DNA from 3 places in the Viridibacillus sp. FSL H8-0110 genome. Region 2 is predicted to be linked to each of the others. Evidence: riboswitches for the same ligand, from Rfam matches in the RefSeq annotation. Region 2 holds a riboswitch; each other region holds the start of a gene.
What was found. Region 2 has a riboswitch for lysine ahead of MHH98_RS21645 (transporter substrate-binding domain-containing protein). Riboswitches for the same ligand answer to the same signal wherever they lie in the genome.

Region 1: linked by a shared signal. The riboswitch ahead of MHH98_RS20285 (amino acid permease) and the one ahead of MHH98_RS21645 (transporter substrate-binding domain-containing protein) in region 2 are both predicted to bind lysine.
Region 3: linked by a shared signal. The riboswitch ahead of MHH98_RS05215 (aspartate kinase) and the one ahead of MHH98_RS21645 (transporter substrate-binding domain-containing protein) in region 2 are both predicted to bind lysine.

Annotation. Positions count from the first base shown of each region.
Region 1 is NZ_JBBOPJ010000001.1:4,097,725-4,101,015, reverse strand. Features, by position in the region: gene MHH98_RS20295 (CynX/NimT family MFS transporter) at 1-519, opposite strand, end outside; gene MHH98_RS20290 (aminoglycoside 6-adenylyltransferase) at 667-1,533, shown strand; lysine riboswitch at 1,657-1,835, shown strand; gene MHH98_RS20285 (amino acid permease) at 1,943-3,291, shown strand, end outside.
Region 2 is NZ_JBBOPJ010000001.1:4,368,192-4,371,482, reverse strand. Features, by position in the region: gene MHH98_RS21650 (hypothetical protein) at 1-1,187, shown strand, start outside; lysine riboswitch at 1,307-1,488, shown strand; gene MHH98_RS21645 (transporter substrate-binding domain-containing protein) at 1,625-2,479, shown strand; gene MHH98_RS21640 (amino acid ABC transporter permease) at 2,543-3,286, shown strand.
Region 3 is NZ_JBBOPJ010000001.1:1,054,049-1,057,339, reverse strand. Features, by position in the region: gene MHH98_RS05220 (YslB family protein) at 1-210, shown strand, start outside; gene MHH98_RS05215 (aspartate kinase) at 271-1,503, opposite strand; lysine riboswitch at 1,628-1,809, opposite strand; gene uvrC (excinuclease ABC subunit UvrC) at 1,869-3,291, opposite strand, start outside.

The DNA of each region.
Region 1 (3,291 bases), 270 kb from region 2:
CCAGCCGAGTTCTCCGCTAGCAAGTGGATAGCTAATACCAGCTGCTAAACTTGCAGATAGATTCATCGAAACAGTGAAAATTCCTGTTAGTAACCCAACTTGTAAAGGGAATTTTAATTTAATCAAACTTGGTAACAGTACATTTCCAAAAGCAATTGCTACACCGATTAGAGAAGTACCTAATAACAGTGTGGATGTGGTACCTAATGATCGAGTAAGAATCCCTACAGCAAGTAATGCTGTTGAGAATAGTAAAGTACGTTCTATGCCAAAGCGCTTTGAAAATTTTGGCGCTAATGGTGAAATAGCAGCAAAAGCAAGCAAAGGGATCGTTGTGATAAATCCTGCTAATACATTTGAAATATGAAGACCATCACGAATGAATGAGATAATTGGACCTACAGAAGTTAAAGGAGCACGTAATGTAGAAGCAATGAAAATAATCCCAATTACAAGTAGCCAAACTTTACGATTCCATTTTAGCTTGTTGCCATTTTGAACAGCTTTATTTGTTGCCAATTGTAACTCCTCCTATTATATATATTTATAAATCTTATAATATTTTAAACCTACTAATTGACAAAGGTTAATTATATCAAAGAAAATTGATAATTATAATAAGATGGCTCAAAATAAAATCACCAATTTAATACGGGGGTATTGATGATGAGAACAGCGCAGCAAATGATGGATTTAATCCTAGATATAGCGAAAAATGATGATCGCGTACGCGCGGTTTGTATGAATGGTTCAAGAACAAATATGAATGTGAAAAAGGATCCCTTTCAAGATTTTGATATCGTTTATATTGTGACGGATATCAAATCATTTACTAACACCCCTTATTGGGTAAATATTTTTGGAGAGAGAATCATTATGCAAACGCCAGAAGATATGGTGTTGTTTCCTCCTGAACTTGGTGGGCGCTATACATACTTGATGCAATTTTCGGATGGAAACCGAATTGATTTGATGCTTATCCCTGTCGAAGAACAAGAAGAATATTGTAAGGAAGATAGTTTAACCACAATCTTGTTAGATAAAGATGGGTCACTTCCTAAACTCCCTTCACCAACGGATGTGAATTATTGGGTGCAATGCCCGACAGAAGAACATTATAAGGATTGTTGTAATGAATTTTGGTGGGTTTCTACATATATTGCGAAAGGTTTATGGAGAAAAGAAATGCTCTATGCACAAGCACATTTTAATAATACGCGTGAAATGCTGATTCAAATGCTTTCTTGGCAAGTCGGAGTGCAAACAGACTTTTCTAAAAGCGTTGGTAAAAATGGCAAGGACCTAGAGTACCTGTTACCAAAAAAGGTGTGGGAGCAGTTACTCGCAACATATAATAATGCTAGCTATGATTCAGCATGGCAAGCACTATTTACTATGTGTGATTTATTCCAAAATACAGCAACAAATGTTGCTAGCATGCTTTCATTCCAAGGTTATGGAGAAAGTGTGATAGTGCTCAATTACTTAAAACATATTCAAACGCTACCGAGTGATGCAAAAGTTATATTCTGAAGTCTTAACAAAAATTAACTTAAATTGTTCTAATATTCAAGATAATTTACATCTTGAATATAGAACACTCTTGTATTATAATGGGGACATATTAAATTAATATATTGCAATGCCTCATCCATTCGATGAGGTAGAGGTCGCGGTATTAAAAAGTAAAATGGATGAGACGAAAAGCGTCGGGGATTCTATTTGAAAGGGAATATCGCCGAAGTGATTATAAGCTTTTTCTTATAATCATTGGGGCTGTTGCCGAAAGGTGCAGAACTGTCACGTCTTAGCAGGCGTGTTGAGCTATCTTTATCAAGGTTGATGGGCATATTTCGATACCATCGCATATTCCTTGTGATGGTATTTTTTATGACATCAAGTTAACCTTCTTGCAATGAAAAATGGAAAGAGGAGATTCTTAATGAGTAATAAAAATAATGGCCAAAGCGTAGAAACGCAAGGTCTTAATAGAGGATTGAAAAGTCGTCACGTGACGATGATTTCACTTGGAGGAACAATCGGTACAGGGCTGTTCTTAGCAAGTGGTGGAGCTATCCACGAAGCGGGTCCAGGTGGAGCGTTATTAGCATATTCTTTAATTGGTATTATGGTGTTCTTTTTAATGACAAGTTTAGGGGAAATGGCAGCATTTATGCCTGTATCAGGTTCATTTAGTACTTACGCATCTAAATTCGTTGACCCAGCGCTTGGCTTTGCTCTTGGTTGGAACTACTGGTATAACTGGGCAATTACGATCGCAGCAGAAATTGCAGCGGTATCATTAATTATGAAATTTTGGTTCCCAGACGTATCATCATTTGTCTGGACAGCAGGATTTTTAGTAATCATCTTCACTTTGAATGTCTTATCGATTAAAAGCTTTGGTGAAAGTGAATATTGGTTTTCACTAATTAAAGTCGTTACAATTGTTGTCTTTATCATCGTTAGTTTCTTGATGGTATTTGGTTTGATGGGTGGACAAGACCCAGTTGGATTCAAAAATTTCTTCATTGAAGATGGTCCATTCCATGGTGGTTTTTTCGCAATGTTCGGTATTTTCTTAGCAGCAGGTTTCTCATTCCAAGGAACTGAGCTACTTGGGATTACTGCGGGTGAAACAGATGATCCAGGAAAAAATATTCCGAAAGCTGTTCGTCAAGTTTTCTGGCGTATCCTTTTATTCTACATTTTAGCAATTTTAGCGATTGGCTTATTAATTCCATTTACTGATGAACGTTTAGCTAGTAGTGATATTACAGTTAGTCCGTTCACATTAGTATTTGAAAATGCAGGTATCGCGTTTGCAGCTTCAGTTATGAATGCGATCATTTTAACGGCGATATTATCTTCAGGAAACTCTGGTTTATATGCATCTTCACGTATGCTTTGGGAGCTTGCTAAAGACGGTAAAGCACCAAAAATGTTTACCAAACTAAACAAACGCGGTATTCCGATGGCAGCACTAGTAGCAACTTGTTTAGTTGCTTGTGTATCATTCATTGCATCATTCTTCGGTGATGGTGTTGTCTATATTTGGTTGCTAAATGCCTCAGGTATGTGTGGGTTTGTGGCTTGGCTAGGGATCGCAGTAAGTCATTACCGATTCCGTAAAGCATATATCATACAAGGTCGCGATTTAAACGAATTACCTTATAAAGCAAAATGGTTCCCGTTCGGTCCGATTTTTGCCTTTGTACTTTGTGCAATTGTTGTTGTTGGTCAAAACTATACAGCATTCACAGGTGACCATATCGATTGGTACGGTATGCT
Region 2 (3,291 bases):
TTGTGAAGGATTTCGGCCGTGAAGTAATACAATTTAGTAATTTCTCTGAAATTGGCGAAGGAGAATATTTAGTAGTTTATGAAGCTATCGATAAAAAATTAAAACTCCCTTTACCTAATTCTGGTGCAGTTATAGAGATTAATTCATATGGCACTATTACAGCGGCTACAATATTCCAAGAATATTATCAACTTACATATCCAAAAGTGGAAGTAACAGAAGATGAAGCTAGAGAAATTTTATGTAAAGAGACATTAGTGGAATTAGGAATCGAAGAAAATGAAGAGCAAGGAGAATTTGAATTGGTTTATCAACCAATTCGAGATTATATAGGTGTTACTGTTGATGGGGAAGTTCAAAAAGCAAGTCAGTTGTTCAGTGAATCACAGCTTGAACAATTTGCTGTTACACCTGTCCAAGTGACGAAGGCATTACCAAAATTATTGGGTGCAACTGATCAATATGTATTACGTGAAGAAGAGGGTAATTTATATTGGTATGTTACGGAAGAGTTAGATGAAAAAGGTGAAGATGCAGAAGCTGTAATCGAAGTACTACATTTTGATGATGCAGGCGCTAACTATGAATCTAATGTGGAATGGGATACAGAAGCAAAGATTGAGTTACCTTTTGAGCAATTAAAAGACAATGCAATGCAATTTTTAGAGATTATTGCGGGTGACATACACCATAAATACATGCTTGAAGAACAATCTGTATTGAATGATGATACAGAAGAATTTGACGATGATTCGGATGATGATCTCTTCAATGTGGATGAATATGATGAAGACGAGCATGAAGACGAACATGAAGATGAACCAACAACTATGTTTACTTTTATCCCATTTTTCCAGGGATACAAATTAGACAAATACTCCGTTCTAATTGAGGTAGGTATACATACAGGAATTATTCGTTCATGTTTGTATAGCGCATTAAATATGGAGGCTATTCGAGGTGTGAATACTACACCAATGATTACATTAGAAGAAGCGGATACTATATATAAACAGAGTTTGCAGATGAAACTTTCACGTTTTGAAGAGATAGATGAAGATGATGAAATGACAATATACAGCTTAAATTACTCTATTAATGCACCTTCTGAAAATGGTGTAATTGATAAGATTAATGCTACGACAGGTGAAGTTACGTACGCTGGGTCAGATATTGTTAGAGGCTAAAAACTAGTTGTAAGAAAAAAGATAGTATTCTGAGTATTTTATAAAATGTGTGTTGACACTGAAAGTTCGTTACTGTAGACTGTGTACAATGATAATTGAATACAACCTCACTTGTTAATGGGTGAGGTAGAGGCGCGATATCTATTAGTCTTTAGTGGAGCTTGAGAAACTATGAAACTATTGAGAAGGAGATGTCGCCGAAGTTTGTAATACACTCGATGTTACTTGCTGGGTCTGTAGTTAATAACTGCAGGACTGTCTCAATGAACGTCCTAGTTCGTTGAGTTGAGCTATCTCATTTAGGGATAAGTAGAGGATTTAGGCTATTGTACAATGCGACCTGAGTTCATCTCAGGGCGCGTTTTTTATACGTACAATAGCCTTTTTTAGTATTTTGAAGAAAATTAAGGATATTATTTAGAGGGGGAGAATATAATATGAAAAAAACATGGGCAATTTTTTCTGCTATGACACTACTTGCTATTTTACTATTAGCTGGTTGTGGAACTAAAGATGCAGGTTCGGGATCAGGTGCATCTACTGAAGGGGAAACAAAAAAAGAAACATTCACAATTGGTATGGAAGCGGGATACCCTCCGTTTAACTGGACACAAAAGGATGATTCAAACGGCGGCGTGAAAATCTCTGGTAACGCAGAATATGCTGGCGGTTATGATGTTGAGATTGCAAAAAGAGTTGCAGAATCTTTAGGAAAAGAACTAGTAATCGTCAAAACAGAATGGGACGGTCTAGTACCTTCATTAACTTCAGGTAAAATTGATGCAATTATGGCGGGTATGTCTCCAACTGAAAAGCGTAAAAAGACAATTGATTTCACTGATAACTACTATACATCTAATTATGTAATGGTTGTTAAAAAGGGCAGTAAATACGAGAAAGCTAAATCAATCCAGGATTTTAGTGGTGCCAAAATTACAGGTCAATTAAATACAACACACTATGATGTAATAGATCAAATTACTGGTGTTAAAAAACAAGCTGCAATGGATAACTTCCCTGCAATGCGTGTAGCACTTGAATCAGGTGTGATTGATGGTTATGTATCTGAACGTCCAGAAGGTATTAGTTCTTCAGCTGCAAATGATAAATTTGTAATGGTTGAATTCACAGATGGCTTTAAAGCGTCTGAAGAAGATACAGCAATTGCTGTAGGTATTGAAAAAGATAGCGAATTAAAAGATAAAATTAATGAAGTTTTAAAAGGTATCTCTGAAGAAGAGCGTACAGAAATTATGGATAAAGCGATTGCAAACCAACCAGCTGCAAAATAATGTATGACGGATACCGGCTGCATATGAAGCAGTCGGTATTACTGCTTTTGAAGGAGGAACAGTATGAGTATTGATTGGATTATAAGTATAGCAACAGAAAACTGGGAAATGTTCCTTCGCGGGGCATGGATGACGTTATTAATTGCAACACTTGGTACTGTTTTCGGTGCAATCATTGGATTACTTATCGGTATTATTAATACGATTCCTAAACCTGAAAGAGGATTAAAAAGAATTGTATTAAAACTAATAAATATAATTCTTGGGATATACGTAGGATTTTTCCGAGGTACACCAATGATTGTTCAGGCAATGGTAGTTTTCTATGGTGCTGCCCAAGCATTTGGTGTAGATATGGACCGCACGTTTGCAGCAATTTTTATCGTTGCTATTAATACAGGAGCGTATATGGCTGAAATTGTACGTGGCGGTATTATCTCAGTAGATAAGGGCCAATTTGAAGCAGCTCAAGCGATTGGTATGAATCATTGGCAAACTATGATTCATGTAGTATTACCACAAGTTTTAAGGAATATTTTACCTGCAACAGGTAACCAATTTGTTATGAATATTAAAGATACATCAGTATTGAATGTAATTGGGGTTACAGAACTATACTTCCAAACAAAATCTGTTTCGGGGAATAATTTCAGATATTTCGAGTCATTCTTTGTAGCATGTATTTTATACTTAATCATGACATTCGTAGTGACGAAAATTCTACACTACTTTGAAAAACGATTAGATGGTCCACAAAACTATCAAATGATTGATGATCTAGAACAAATGGAAGGCAAAAAAGCATGATGCGG
Region 3 (3,291 bases), 3.3 Mb from region 2:
AAACAATCTAAAGATGAAACGTTTTATACTCTCACTGGAGATCCTGAGGCTATGCAATTTGAAAAACGCTGCTTCCGTCTTGAAAGTGGCTTCCTAGCAGCTCAACAAGAGAAAATCAGTGGTTTCTTAACAGAATGCTACGACGAAAAGAAAGCAAAGCGTGGGCTTGTACGATTCCATGTCAAATGGGATTTAAAAGACCAACTATAGAAAGAAGCTGACTAAATATCTGTTCAAGATGGCTAGTCAGCTTCTTTTTATTTTATTTAATTAAACTTGAATTGCTAGACTAGCTGCCAATTCAAATTCATCATGTAATGCGTTTGCAGTTAGCAACATCGACTCTTGTGGAATGACAACAGAAATTTTAATTTCAGAAGTACTTACCATTTTTAATGTAATGTTTTCTTTATGTAAGCGATCGAACATTTTTGCGGCTACGCCAGGATTAGATACCATACCAGAACCTACAATCGATACTTTAGCTACGTCCTCTTCATAATTCACATGACAATAACCAATTTTAGATTTATTAACTTCTAAGACTCGAGCAGTATCTGCTAAATTTTCTTTTGTAATAGTAAATGATACTGAAGGCTCTACCCCTTCGAGAATAGTTTGAACGATAATATCAACGTTAATATGATTATCAGCTAAAACTGTGAAAATATTGACTAAAGAACCTTTATAATTCCCCTCGTAACCTACCGTTACTCGAACAATATCTGACATAAATGCTACTCCACGTACAACTAAATCTTTTTCCACTTCTACTTCCTCCTTCATAATTGTTCCTTCATCTTCTACATAACTAGAGCGAACTGCTAATGGGATATTGTAGTTTTTTGCAAACTCTACGGCACGTGGATGTAAGACACCTGCCCCTAAATTTGCTAATTCTAACATTTCATCATATGACAGTTCTTGTAGTTTGCGAGCTTTAGGAACATAACGTGGATCTGAAGTGTACACACCATCAACATCTGTATAAATATCACAGCGCTCAGCACCTAATGCTGCAGCTAAAGCAACTGCTGTCGTATCTGATCCTCCGCGACCTAGGGTTGTAATATTGTTATTACTATCGATTCCTTGGAAGCCTGCAACTACTGCAACATGGCCTTTATCCAACGTTCTTCGCACCTTTCCAGACTGAATTTCAACAATGCGAGAATCACTCGGAATTGCCTCCGTTAAAATTCCAGCTTGCCAACCAGTGAAGGACTGCGCTGATAACCCTAAACTTTGTAATGCAATCGATAATAATGAGATAGTCACCTGCTCACCTGTTGTTAAGAGCGTATCCATTTCTCGTTTCGATGGATTTGGCATAATTTCATGTGCCATTTCTACAAGCTTATCCGTCGTTTTGCCCATCGCTGAAACAACAACGACAATATCATAACCCTTTTCTTTCTCTTTCTGAATGCGCTTTGCCACATGCAATACGCGTTCAATCGTTGCAACTGATGTACCACCAAATTTAAAAACTAAACAACTCACCCATAACCTCTCCCTTATTTGTTATGACGACCGTATTCACAATGACATCTTATGAAAAAAGCAGCCTTTCACACGTTTAAGTGTGAAAAGCCGCCTCGTAGCATGCACGTTCAAAAGAACATTCATGTGAGATAGCCCTCCAGAACCGAAACGGATCTGACAATTCTACACTTGTTAAATGCAGAACCAGTAATAAATTGGAAATAGTCAATTTATCACTTCGGCGGCCTCCCCTTTCGTCAGCAGTCATAGGATCTACTCATCCTCTTGCTGATTACTCTTGAAATCCGCGCCTCTATCATCACTAAATAGTGATTATTTATAATAGTAATGTTACCTTAACACAATTTTCAGATTACTACAATTTATTTTTCAGAAAAATAAGTAAATATGGTTTGAGCTAGTTTTTTTGGTACATTCGCAGCTACTAATTCTTCATAGGATGCCTCACGAATTTTTTTAACAGATCCAAATTGTTTGAGAAGCTGTTGCTTTCTTTTTGGTCCAATTCCTTCAATTTCATCGAGAACAGATGTAATGGCATTCTTTTCATGTAATTGGCGATGGAAGGTAATAGCAAAACGGTGAACTTCATCTTGAATTCTTTGTAAAAGATAAAACGCTTCACTCGTTCTCTTCAACGGAATAATTTCTGGCGGCGAGCCATACAGCAATTGAGAAGTTTGGTGTTTATCATCTTTTGCCAAACCTGCAATAGGAATATCTAAACCAAGCTCATCTTCTAAGATTTCTCTTGCTACTTCCATTTGTCCTTTCCCACCATCAATAACGATTAAATCGGGTAAAGGTAAGCCATCTCTTAATACACGAGTATATCTTCGGCGAATGACTTCTCGCATTGCACCGTAATCGTCGTGCTTTGCTGCAACTTGAATTTTATATTTTCGATAATCCTTTTTGCTAGGCTTACCGTCAATAAAAACTACCATCGCTGAGACGGCGTCCGCTCCAAAAATATGGGAGTTATCAAATGATTCTATGCGAAGCGGTATCGCAATATTCATCGCATTTCCCAATTCTTCGCAGGCACCTATTGTTCTTTTTTCTTGACGCTCAAGTAACTGGAACTTCTCAGAGATAGCAATTTGAGCATTTTTACTCGCTAAATCAACAAGCTCTTTTTTCTTTCCCCTTTGAGGTATCGTCACTTTTAAATCAAGTACTGTAGCTAGAAGGTCTCCTTCAATATTAGAAGGTATAAAGATTTCCTTTGGCTTGATATGTTCTGCCTGTTCATAAAAGCGCCCCACAAATGTTAAAAATTCTTCCTCAGGATCTCGATAAATAGGGAATAACGAAACATCTCTTTCAATCAACTTTCCTTGTCTTACAAAGAATACTTGGATACACATCCAACCTTTATCAACCGCATAACCAAAAACGTCACGATTCGTTAAATCCGTAAGCGTAATCTTCTGACGTTCCATGACAGTTTCAATATGTGAAATTTGATCTCGATATTCTTTTGCTCGTTCGAAATCTAATTTTTCAGCTGCATCGAGCATTTTTGCATTTAAATCTTCTTTGACTTCTCCGTACCCACCATTTAGGAAACTCGTAATACCTTGAATGATCTCTTGATATTGCTCTTTCTCAACTTCTTTTACACAAGGAGCTAGACATTGTCCTAAATGATAGTATAAGCAAACTCGATTCGGTAAATTTGTGCATTTCCTTAGCGGATATAAGCGATCAAGTAATTTTTTCGTTTCATTTGCAGCAAAGCTATTCGGATAAGGCCCAAAATATTTACCATTATCCTTTTTT